One region of the Streptomyces sp. 71268 genome, then DNA from elsewhere that is predicted to be linked to it. Evidence: predicted binding sites of a transcription regulator. Region 1 holds the regulator's gene; the other holds the start of a gene.
What was found. The regulator HrcA, encoded in region 1, represses chaperone genes, less so after heat shock. The targets are predictions, from matches to a motif close to TTNGCACTCNGNNNNNCNGAGTGCNAA.
Positions count from the first base shown of each region.

Region 2: the regulator HrcA is predicted to act here: its motif matches at 2,259-2,285, upstream of groES (co-chaperone GroES).

Region 1 is NZ_CP114200.1:6,073,578-6,079,251, reverse strand. Features, by position in the region: gene OYE22_RS24055 (nitronate monooxygenase) at 1-928, opposite strand, end outside; gene dnaJ (molecular chaperone DnaJ) at 1,214-2,347, opposite strand; gene hrcA (heat-inducible transcriptional repressor HrcA) at 2,348-3,364, opposite strand; gene OYE22_RS24040 (MBL fold metallo-hydrolase) at 3,565-4,299, shown strand; gene OYE22_RS24035 (DUF3097 domain-containing protein) at 4,534-5,385, shown strand; gene OYE22_RS24030 (Uma2 family endonuclease) at 5,450-5,674, opposite strand, start outside.
Region 2 is NZ_CP114200.1:3,360,846-3,366,519, forward strand. Features, by position in the region: gene groL (chaperonin GroEL) at 87-1,709, opposite strand; gene groES (co-chaperone GroES) at 1,804-2,112, opposite strand; gene OYE22_RS12555 (class I SAM-dependent methyltransferase) at 2,480-3,700, shown strand; gene OYE22_RS12560 (hypothetical protein) at 3,760-4,203, shown strand; gene OYE22_RS12565 (hypothetical protein) at 4,200-5,674, shown strand, end outside.

The sequences.
Region 1 (5,674 bases):
CGGCCTTGCGCAACCCGGAGGTGAGGTGGTGCACCTGGGGGTAGGCGACGGGGGCGTACGGGCCGTGCTCGCGCAGGAAGCGGTTGGCCAGGCCGCGAGCGGGGCGGCCGGAGAAGGCGCGGGTGAGTTCGGTGCGGGTGAAGGTGGTGTCGGTCATGGCCCGCTTGTGCAGCTCGTGCGCGCCGGACTCGGGGCAGACCAGGAACGCGGTGCCGAGCTGCGCGGCGCTCGCGCCGGCCGCCAGCACGGCGGCGATCTGCGTGCCGCGCATCAGTCCGCCGGCGGCGATCAGCGGCAGCGGCACCGCGTCGCGCACCAGCTCGATCAGGGCCAGCAGCCCGAGCCCCGCGCCCATGCCCTGGGCGTGCGGGTCGTCGCGGTGCGTGCCCTGGTGGCCGCCGGCCTCGATGCCCTGGACGCAGACGGCGTCGGCCCCGGCCGCGTGCGCGGCCAGCGCCTCCTCCACGGTGGTGACGGTGACCACTGTCACGGTGCCCACCCGGGCCAGCGCCTCGCACACGGCGCGCGTCGGGCAGCCGAAGGTGAAGGAGACCACCGGTACCGGGTCGTCGAGCAGTATGGCGAGTTTGGCCTCGTAGGCGTCGTCGTTGCCCGAGTCGGGGTCGCCGAGCGGCGTCTCGTACCAGGCGGCCTCGCCCGCCAGTTGCTCGGCGTAGACGGCGACGGCCGAAGGGTCGCTGGTCGCGGGCTGCGGCATGAAGAGGTTGACGCCGAAGGGCACGTCGCTCTGCGCCCGCAGGTGCTTGATCTCCTCGTACATCGCCGCCGGCGTCTTGTACCCGGCGGCGAGGAAGCCGAGGCCGCCGGTCGCGCCCACGGCGGCTGCGAGCTGCGGGCGCGAGGCGCCGCCCGCCATGGGGGCCTGCACGATCGGATACCGGGAGAGACCGGTCAACGCGGAGGACATGACCACATCGTGTCACGCCCTCCACAGCACCGGGTAACGCCCCCGAGCGTCCACTCCGTGGACGCCCGCCACGCACTCCCCACCTGCCGGGCACGCGCCGTTCACGCGGTGCGCACGCCGCCCACACGTACGGAAGCGGCACCGTGCCCTCCCGCGCCCCGGCGCACCGCCCGCTCCCGCCCCGGCGCTCACCGCGCCGACGCACCCACGCGAAGGGCGCCGGTCCCGTACGCGACGGAACCGGCGCCCACCGGCGATTCATGGCCCGAGCAGCCGGGCCGGGCCTCAGCGGCCGTTGAACGCGTCCTTGAGCCGCGAGAACAGCCCCTGCTGGCCTGGCTTGAATTCGCCCAACGGGCGCTCCTCGCCCCGCAACTTGGCCAACCTGCGCAGGAGTTCCTCCTGCTCGGGGTCGAGCTTGCTCGGGGTGGTGACCTCCACGTGCACGATGAGCTGGCCCCGGCCGCCGCCGCGCAGGTGCGTCACGCCGCGCCCGTGCAGCGGGACCGACTGGCCGGACTGGGTGCCCGGCCGGATGTCGATCTCCTCCAGGCCGTCCAGCGTCTCCAACGGCACCTTGGTGCCGAGCGCAGCCGCCGTCATCGGGATGGTGACCGTGCAGTGCAGGTCGTCGCCGCGCCGTTGGAAGACCGGGTGCGACGCCTCGTGGATCTCCACGTACAGGTCGCCGGCGGGGCCGCCGCCCGGGCCGACCTCGCCCTCGCCCGCGAGTTGGATGCGGGTGCCGTTGTCCACGCCCGCGGGGATCTTGACCGTGAGCGTGCGGCGCGAGCGCACCCGTCCGTCGCCCGCGCACTCGGGGCACGGCGTGGGCACCACGGTGCCGAAGCCCTGACACTGCGGGCACGGCCGCGAGGTCATGACCTGCCCGAGGAAGGAGCGGGTGACCTGGGAGACCTCGCCGCGACCGCGGCACATGTCACAGGTCTGCGCCGAGGTGCCGGGCGCGGCACCCTCGCCGCTACAGGTCGTGCACACGATCGCCGTGTCGACCTGGATCTCCTTGGTGGTCCCGAACGCCGCCTCGTCCAGCTCGATGTCGAGCCGGATCATGGCGTCCTGGCCACGCCGGGTCCGCGAGCGCGGGCCGCGCTGGGAGGCGGTGCCGAAGAAGGCGTCCATGATGTCGGAGAAGTTGCCGAAGCCGGCACCGAAGCCGCTCTGGCCGCCGCCCGACGCGTTGGACAACGGGTCGCCACCGAGGTCGTAGACCTGCTTCTTCTGCGGGTCCGACAACACCTCGTAGGCGGCGTTGATCTCCTTGAAGCGCTCTTGCGTCTTCGGGTCGGGGTTGACGTCCGGGTGAAGCTCACGCGCGAGCCTGCGGAACGCCTTCTTGATCTCGTCCTGAGAGGCATCGCGCCGCACGCCCAGGACGGCGTAGTAGTCCGTCGCCACTTACGACTCCGCCAGGATCTGTCCGACGTATCGTGCCACTGCGCGTACCGCTCCCATCGTTCCGGGGTAGTCCATGCGGGTCGGTCCGACCACGCCGAGTTTTGCGACTGCCTCGTCGCCCGAACCGTAGCCGACAGCGACCACGGATGTGGAGTTCAGGCCCTCGTGAGCGTTCTCATGACCGATTCGCACGGTCATGCCCGAATCCTTGGCCTCGCCGAGCAGCTTCAGGAGGACGACCTGCTCCTCCAGGGCCTCGAGCACCGGCCGGATGGTGAGCGGGAAGTCGTGGCCGAACCGGGTGAGGTTGGCCGTGCCGCCGATCATCAGCCGCTCTTCGGTCTCCTCGACCAGCGTCTCAAGCAGCGTCGCGAGGACCGTGGAGACCGTACCCCGGTCCTCCTGCTCAAACGATTCCGGCAGGTCCTGCACGAGTTGCGGCACGTCCGCGAACCTGCGCCCGACCACCCGACTGTTCAGGCGCGCCCGCAGGTCCGCCAGGGCCGTCTCGCCCACGGGCGCCGGGCAGTCCACCATCCGCTGCTCGACCCGGCCCGTGTCGGTGATCAGTACGAGCATCACGCGGGCGGGAGCGAGCGCGAGCAACTCGACGTGGCGCACCGTGGAGCGGGTCAGCGACGGGTACTGCACCACCGCGACCTGCCGGGTGAGCTGGGCGAGCAACCGCACCGTGCGCCCCACCACGTCATCGAGGTCCACCGCGCCGTCCAAAAAGTTCTGGATGGCCCGGCGCTCCGCCGGTGAGAGCGGCTTCACACCGGCCAGCCGGTCCACGAACAGGCGGTAGCCCTTGTCGGTGGGGATGCGGCCGGCGCTGGTGTGCGGCTGGGCGATGAAGCCCTCGTCCTCAAGCGCGGCCATGTCGTTACGCACCGTGGCCGGCGAGACGCCGAGCTGGTGCCGCTCGGTCAGCGCCTTGGAGCCCACCGGCTCCTCCGTGCCGACGTAGTCCTGGACGATGGCGCGAAGAACCTCAAGTCTGCGTTCGCTCAGCACCGCGCACACCTCCAGTCAAACCGTCTATCAGGGGACTTTTCCTGGCACTCATCACACCCGAGTGCCAAATCCCCTGAGCCAGTGTACGGCCGGTCGCCACGGTCCGGGCAAGAGTGGCCCCGGTCGCTGACGGGTGGGGGCTGGAAACCGCCACCGCACCGGCCGGGCGGGCCGCCCCGCCGGGGACTAGCGTCTCCCCCATGGACAGCGTGACGGAAGAGCGCGTACGCGAGCGCTGGGAGGTGCTCGCGCCGGATGTCGCCCGGCGCCGGCTGCCCGGCTGGGACGCCACGGTCGGGGCCGTGGCCGGCCCGGAGGGCGTCCTCGTGGTGGACACCGGGGCGACGCTGCGTGAGGGCGCCGAGATCCGCCGGGAGGTGCGCGCCCTGTTCGGCCGCCCGGTCACCCACGTCGCCCTCACCCACCCGCACTTCGACCACGTGCTCGGCACGGCCGCCTTCGCCGGCGTACAGGTATACGGGGCGGCGGGGCTCGCGGACGTGCTGGAGCGGGGGCGGGAGGCGTTGCGCGCGGACGCGGTGCGCCACGGCGCCGACCCCGAGGCGGTCGCCGAGGCCGTCGACCTGCTGGTCTGCCCCCGGCACTCGGTGAGCGGCGAGGTGACCGTCGGGCTCGGCGCCGGACGCCAGGTGCTGCTGGCCAACGTCGGCCCCGGCCACACCGGGCACGACCTGACCGTCCTGGTACCGGGCCGGCCCGAGGTCGTCTTCTGCGGCGACCTGGTCGAGGAGTCCGGCGAACCGCAGGCGGGCCCGGACGCGGTCCCGGCCCGGTGGCCGGCGGCCCTCGACCGGCTGCTGACGCTCGGCGGCGAGGACGCGGTGTACGTGCCGGGGCACGGGGCGGTCGTGGACGCGGCGTACGTCCGCGCGCAGCGCGCGGAGTTGGCCCGCCGCTACGCGACGGCGCCCTGACCGGCGCCCACCGACCCAATTCACGCGCGGGGCACGCGCCGGCGCCCGCGGGCGGGCCTGTGCGGCGAGCGGGCCAGACGGCAAGCGGGCCCGGGCGGGGTGGCGTACGCGGTACGGCGCACGCGGTGGCGGCCCGCGGCACCGCGCACGCCGCGCGCGCCGGGGCGTGATGGGGGGACGCCGGGCGCGGTGGGTGCGCCGGGCGGGAGCCGGGCGGAAGCTATCGTCTGCCGCATGCGCAGCAGACAGTACGGGCCCGACCTGACCCCGCCCTGGAAGAAGCCCACATCCGTGCCCGAGGTGGCGGCCGAGGTGGATCTCGTGGTGGAGGAGGTGGCCACCGGCTTCTGCGGCGCCGTCATCCGCTGCGAGAAGACCGCCGAGGGCCCGACCGTCACCCTGGAAGACCGTTTCGGCAAGCACCGGGTGTTCCCACTGAGCCCGGCCGGCTTCCTGCTGGAGGGCCGCCCGGTCACCCTCGTACGGCCACGGCCCGGCGCCGGCGCGGCGCCGGCGGCCGGGGGTGGCGGGAAGGCGCGCACCGCTTCCGGCTCGATCGCCGTCCCCGGGGCGCGCGCCCGGGTCGCCCGCGCCGGGCGCATCTACGTGGAAGGCCGCCACGACGCCGAGTTGGTCGAGCGGGTGTGGGGCGATGACCTGCGCATCGAGGGCGTGGTCGTGGAGTACCTGGAGGGCGTCGACGACCTGCCCGCCATCGTCCGGGAGTTCGCCCCGGCCCCGGACGCCCGGCTCGGCGTCCTGGTCGACCACCTGGTGCCCGGCTCCAAGGAGTCCCGCATCGCGGCGGAGGTCAGCGCGGACGGCGGCGACGTGCTCGTCGTCGGGCACCCGTACATCGACATCTGGCAGGCCGTGAAGCCCGCCTCGCTGGGCATCCCCGCCTGGCCCGTGATCCCGCGCGGCCAGGACTGGAAGACGGGCGTGTGCCGCGCCCTGGGCTGGCCGGAGAACACGGGCGCGGCCTGGCAGCGGATCCTGGGCTCGGTCCGCTCGTACAAGGACCTGGAGCCGGAACTGTTGGGCCGGGTCGAGGAGTTGATCGACTTCGTCACGGCCCCGGCGTGAGGCGCGGCCGTCGGCTCCCGACGTGTGACGTGCGGGCAACGGCGTACGGCCCCGACGTGCTGGGCTACGGCCCCGCGGGCAGGGTGCCGAACTCCGAGGTGTCCAGCTCGATGTCCAGCACACCGATCGGCACCGGCTCGCCGAACTCGCTGGTGCGCTCGGTTCGGTAGTCGGCCGCCTCGCCCGCGCCGTACGGCTCGGTCAGCAGCACGCAGGTCGCCGCGTACGGGTCGATGACCAGGTACGCGGGGACCTGCCCGGCGGCGTAGATCGAGCGCTTGGTGACGTG
Region 2 (5,674 bases), 2.7 Mb from region 1:
GCGGGGCGGTGGCCGACGCGCCGAGGCCCGGCGTTCCCCCTGGGGGGAGCGCCGGGCCTCGTCGGTGGTACTGGCTGATCCGGGGATCAGTGGGAGTGGCCGTGACCGTGGCCCGCCTCGGGCTCCTCCTCGGCCGGCTTCTCCACCACCAGGGTCTCGGTGGTGAGCAGCAGCGACGCGATGGACGCGGCGTTCTCCAGGGCGGAGCGGGTGACCTTGACCGGGTCGATGACGCCGGCCTTGATCAGGTCGCCGTACTCGCCGGTCGCGGCGTTGAAGCCCTGACCCTTCTCCAGGTCGGCGACCTTGGAGGTGATGACGTAGCCCTCAAGGCCGGCGTTCTCGGCGATCCAGCGCAGCGGCTCGACGACCGCGCGGCGGACGACGGCGACACCGGTGGCCTCGTCGCCCTCCTTGCCCAGGCCGTCCTCCAGCGCCTTGGCGGCGTGGACGAGCGCGGAGCCACCACCGGAGACGATGCCCTCCTCGACCGCGGCGCGGGTCGCGGAGATGGCGTCCTCCAGGCGGTGCTTCTTCTCCTTCAGCTCCACCTCGGTGGCGGCGCCGACGCGGATCACGCACACGCCACCGGCCAGCTTCGCGAGGCGCTCCTGGAGCTTCTCGCGGTCCCAGTCGGAGTCCGTGGCGTCGATCTCGGCCTTGATCTGCGCGACCCGGCCCTTGACGTCGTCGGCGTTGCCGCCGCCGTCCACGATGGTGGTGTCGTCCTTGGTGATGGTCACGCGGCGGGCGGTGCCGAGCACGTCCAGGCCGGCCTGGTCGAGCTTGAGGCCGACCTCCTCGGCGATGACGGTCGCACCGGTGAGGGTGGCGATGTCGCCGAGCATGGCCTTGCGGCGGTCACCGAAGCCGGGGGCCTTGACGGCCACGGCGTTGAACGTGCCGCGGATCTTGTTGACGACGAGGGTGGACAGCGCCTCGCCCTCGACGTCCTCGGCGATGATCAGCAGCGGCTTGGAGGCACCCTGCTGGATGACCTTCTCAAGCAGCGGCAGCAGGTCCTGGATGGAGCTGATCTTGCCCTGGTGGATCAGGATGTACGGGTCGTCGAGGACGGCCTCCATACGCTCCTGGTCGGTGACCATGTACGGGGACAGGTAGCCCTTGTCGAAGGCCATGCCCTCGGTGAAGTCCAGCTCCAGGCCGAAGGTGTTGGACTCCTCGACGGTGATGACACCGTCCTTGCCGACCTTGTCCATCGCCTCGGCGACCAGCTCGCCGACCTGCTTGTCCTGGGCGGACAGACCGGCGACGGCCGCGATGTCGGACTTCTCGTCGATCGGGCGGGCGGTCGCGAGGAGGTCCTCGGAGATCGCCTTGACCGCGGCGTCGATGCCCTTCTTCAGGGCGGCCGGGGAGGCGCCGGCGGCGACGTTGCGCAGGCCCTCGCGGACCAGCGCCTGGGCCAGCACGGTGGCGGTGGTGGTGCCGTCACCCGCGATGTCGTTGGTCTTGGTCGCCACCTCCTTCACGAGCTGGGCGCCCAGGTTCTCGTACGGGTCCTCGACCTCGACCTCACGGGCGATGGTGACGCCGTCGTTGGTGATGGTCGGGGCGCCGAACTTCTTGTCGATGACGACGTTGCGGCCCTTGGGGCCGATCGTCACCTTGACGGCGTCAGCGAGCTTGTTGACACCGCGTTCGAGGGCGCGACGGGCGTCCTCATCGAACTTCAGGATCTTCGCCATGGTTGCCTAGAGTCCTCTCCAAAGTGCCGCGCCCCGGACGCCCGGTTGTTCAGACACGGGTGGCCGGGGCGCAGATCACGTAAAACTGGGTGAATTACTTCTCGATGATCGCGAGCACGTCGCGAGCCGAGAGGACGAGGTACTCCTCGCCGTTGTACTTCACCTCGGTGCCGCCGTACTTGCTGTAGAGCACGACGTCGCCGACGGAGACGTCGAGCGGAAGACGGTTGCCGTCCTCGAAGCGGCCCGGGCCCACGGCCAGGACGACGCCCTCCTGGGGCTTCTCCTTAGCGGTGTCCGGAATGACCAGGCCCGAGGCCGTGGTCTGCTCGGCGTCGAGCGGCTGGACCACGATGCGGTCCTCAAGCGGCTTGATGGCAACCTTGGAGCTGGCGGTCGTCACGATCCGACCTCCCCCTTCGGAGATCTCACGGGGTTAACTGTCTGAGGTGGCGACCTGGTAGATCCGTCGTCGCGGGTGCCGGATCTGCCCGTCGCTGTGTTTGGCACTCCGCGATGTGGAGTGCCAGCCCTGAGACTAGGACGCGGTTAGCACTCGGTCAAGCGGAGTGCCAACGCGGCGCCGCACGCCGGGTCGCGCACGGGGCGCGTCGGGGGCGCGTGCGGAGCGCGGGCCGGGCCACGTACGGGTCGCGTGCGGGGCATGGGCCGGGTCGCCTGCGGAACATGTTCGGAGCGCGGGCCGGGCGTGTCCGGGTCGGCCGCTGGCCCGCGCCGCCCGGTCGCGGGCGCGCTGCGAGAATGGGCCGGTGAGCGCGACCACCCTGCCCGTCGAGACCTTCCACGCCCTGCTGACCGACGAGGGGCAGGCCCTGCTCGGCGCGCTGCGCGACCTCGACCCGGCCGCCGAGCTGACCGCCGCCACCCGGCTGCGCCGCGACCACCCGGCCGAGCTGGTCTCGGCCGCGATCGGCCAGGCGCGGCTGCGGCAGCGGGCGGTGGCGAAGTTCGGCGCGGCCGACGCGTACCGGATGTACTTCACGCCCGACGGCGTCGAGCAGGCCACCCGCGCCACCGTGGCCGCGCACCGGGCGGAGCGGTTCGCGGGCCTCGGGGCGCGCCGACTGGCCGACCTGTGCTGCGGCGTCGGCGGCGACGCGATCGCGCTGGCGCGCGCCGGCGTGCGGGTGCTCGCCGTCGACCGCTCCCCGCTCACCTGCGCCGTCGCCCACGCCAACGCGGCGGCGCTGGGTCTCGCCGAGCTGATCGAGGTGCGCTGCGCCGACGTCGCCGACGTGGACACCTCCGGTTACGACGCGGTCTTCGTCGACCCGGCGCGGCGGGCCGCCGGGCGGGGCGGCTCCACGACCGGCGGCCGGGGCCGGATCTTCGACCCCCAGGCGTACTCGCCCCCGCTGTCCTGGGCCGTCGGCGCCGCCCGCGCCACCCCGCACGCGGCGCTGAAGGTCGCGCCCGGCGTGCCGCACGAGGCGATCCCGCCGGACGCCGAGGCGGAGTGGATCTCGGACGGCGGGGACGTGAAGGAGGCCGTGCTGTGGTTCGGCACGACCCCGGGCGCCCGCCGCGCGACCCTGCTGCCCGGCGGGGCCTCGCTGACCGGCGCGGGACTGCCGGACCCCGAGCCGGGCCCGGTGGGCCGCTGGCTGTACGAGCCTGACGGGGCGGTGATCCGGGCCCACCTGGTCGCGGACGTGGCCCAGCGGGTCGGCGGGCGGCTGATCGACCCGACGATCGCGTACGTCACGGCGGACGAACTGGTGCCGACCCCGTACGCCAGCGCGTACGAGATCACCGACGTGCTCCCGTTCAACGTCAAGCGCCTCAAGGCGCTGTTGCGCGAGCGGGAGGTCGGGGTGCTGACGGTGAAGAAGCGCGGGTCGCCGGTGACGCCCGAGGAACTGCGCAAGAAGGTCAGGCCACAGGGCCCGGCGTCGGCGACGGTGTTCCTGACCCGGGTGGCCGGTGCCCCCTCCATGCTGATCGGCCACCCGGCGGAGCCGGCGGAGTGAGCCGCCCGCCTGTGCGGCCCGTACGCCCCAGCTCTACGGCGACCACGGCGCGGGGGGCGATGACCGGTCCGACGACGATCCCGGCGCTGAACGACAGGAAGGCCGGGCCGGCGTCGGAGGAGGCGGCGACGGTGCGAGGGGCGGGAGCGGGTGGCGCGCGCGCCATCGGGCGGTCGGTGGGCCGGCCTCCGCGCCTGGAGCTTCAGCGGCTGCCGTGGATGGTCGAGGTGCTTGGCCTCGGACACGTCACCGACCAGGGCGCCGTGTGGATGGCGGGCGACCTCGCCCACCACGCCGCCACCGACCGCCGCGCCAGCGAGGCCACCGACGGCCCGACGCCCCGCCCGGTCCCCGACATGCTCACGCCCGGGTGCGTGGTCTTCCAGCCCCGGCTGACCTCGCTCGGCGACCAGTGGCACGAGGTCGCGAGCGCCCGCGACGTACCGAACGGGCCGCACGCGCTCGTCGACGGCCTGCTCGCCCCCGGGGCGGTGAAGGGATGAGCCAGCCACTACGGATCGTGCCCGACGAGCCGTTCCCCGAGGTCGGCACGGCCTTCCACACCGCGCTGAGCGACGACGGGCAGTGGCTCGCCGTCGTGGGCTACCTGGGCGGCGCCTTCTCCCGCTCGCGCGTCGTCGACCTGCCGCACGGGTCGCGCCCCGCGCCCCGCGTGCTGGTCTACCGGCGCGCCGACCTGTCGTACCACCGCACCGTGGCGGTGCCGGGCGAGTCCGTCGAGACGCTCGCCTTCCACCCCACCCTGCCGCTCCTCGCGGTCGGCACGGACGAGGGGGACGAGTACGCGCGCCACGGCACGCTGCTGCTGGCCGACGTGGTGACGGGGCGTCAGGCGCGGGTGGTGTGCGCCGACGCGGGCGTGGCCGCGCTGCGCTGGCGGGACGGCGACACGCTCGACGTGCTTCTCGCCGAGGCCGACCACGACCTGGCGTCGGAGGGGCTGATCCGCTACGCGGAGTCCGCCGTGCCCCGCCCACCCTCGGGCGACTGGCTCACCCTGGGCCCCGAGCCCGCCGGGGCTACCGGGTCCCCGGACTCCCGCGAGCCCGCGCCCCTGGACGCACGGCGACCGGCCGCGCCCGACTGGGAGTCGCGCCTACCGGAGGTGGCCGTCCAGGCGCGCCACGCCGAGCTGCGCGAGCTGGCCACGGCCGACGGGCGCGACTGGCGGGCGCGGCGCGCGGTGTGGGCGGTGGCGGGGCTGCGCGACGGCCGGGTGCTGGCCGCGCGCGAGGACAACCTGCTGGAGTGCTGGTCGCCCGAGGGGCGGCGGATGTGGACGGTGCCGCCGCCGGCCGAGTCCTTCCAGTACGTGGGCCTCCAGCTCCAGGTCACCCCCGACGAGCGCACCGCCCGCGTCACGGTGGCCACCGGCACCAGCGACGACCGCCGCTCCACCGTGCTGGCGGTCTCGCTGGCCGACGGCTCCGTACGCACGGAACACCGCCTCCGCTACCCGGCCCTCCTCACGGCCCGCGCCGACGGCGTCTGGGCCGCCCGCGACACCTGCGAACTCTTCCCCGCCCCACCCTCGTGGTCCCCGTCCGCCACCCTGCTCTTCGCCCCCGACGGCACCCCGCTCGGCGCGGTCCCCCTCGGCCACTACGATCCGCGCACCGAACTCACCGTCCGCCGCGCACCGGACCTGTACGCCCTGGTCGTACGGGACCGCCCGGCGCCGCCCGGCACGGAGGCCGACGTCACGGAAGCCGGCATATCCGCCGGAGGGTCGTACGCGTACGCCGCCGAGCAGGCGCGACTGGCCCGCCAGGAGACGTGGCTGGCCCGCGTGACCCCCGGCGAACGGAACGCGCCCGGCGCCGTCGAGCCACTCTTCCCGCTCGGCCCGAGGACCGCCGTCCGTGGCGGCCCGGCGGTCTACGTCGACGACGCCGCCGGCCCCGCCCTCATCCTCGCCACCGCCGACTCCGGCACCCCCCGCCTCACCCGCAG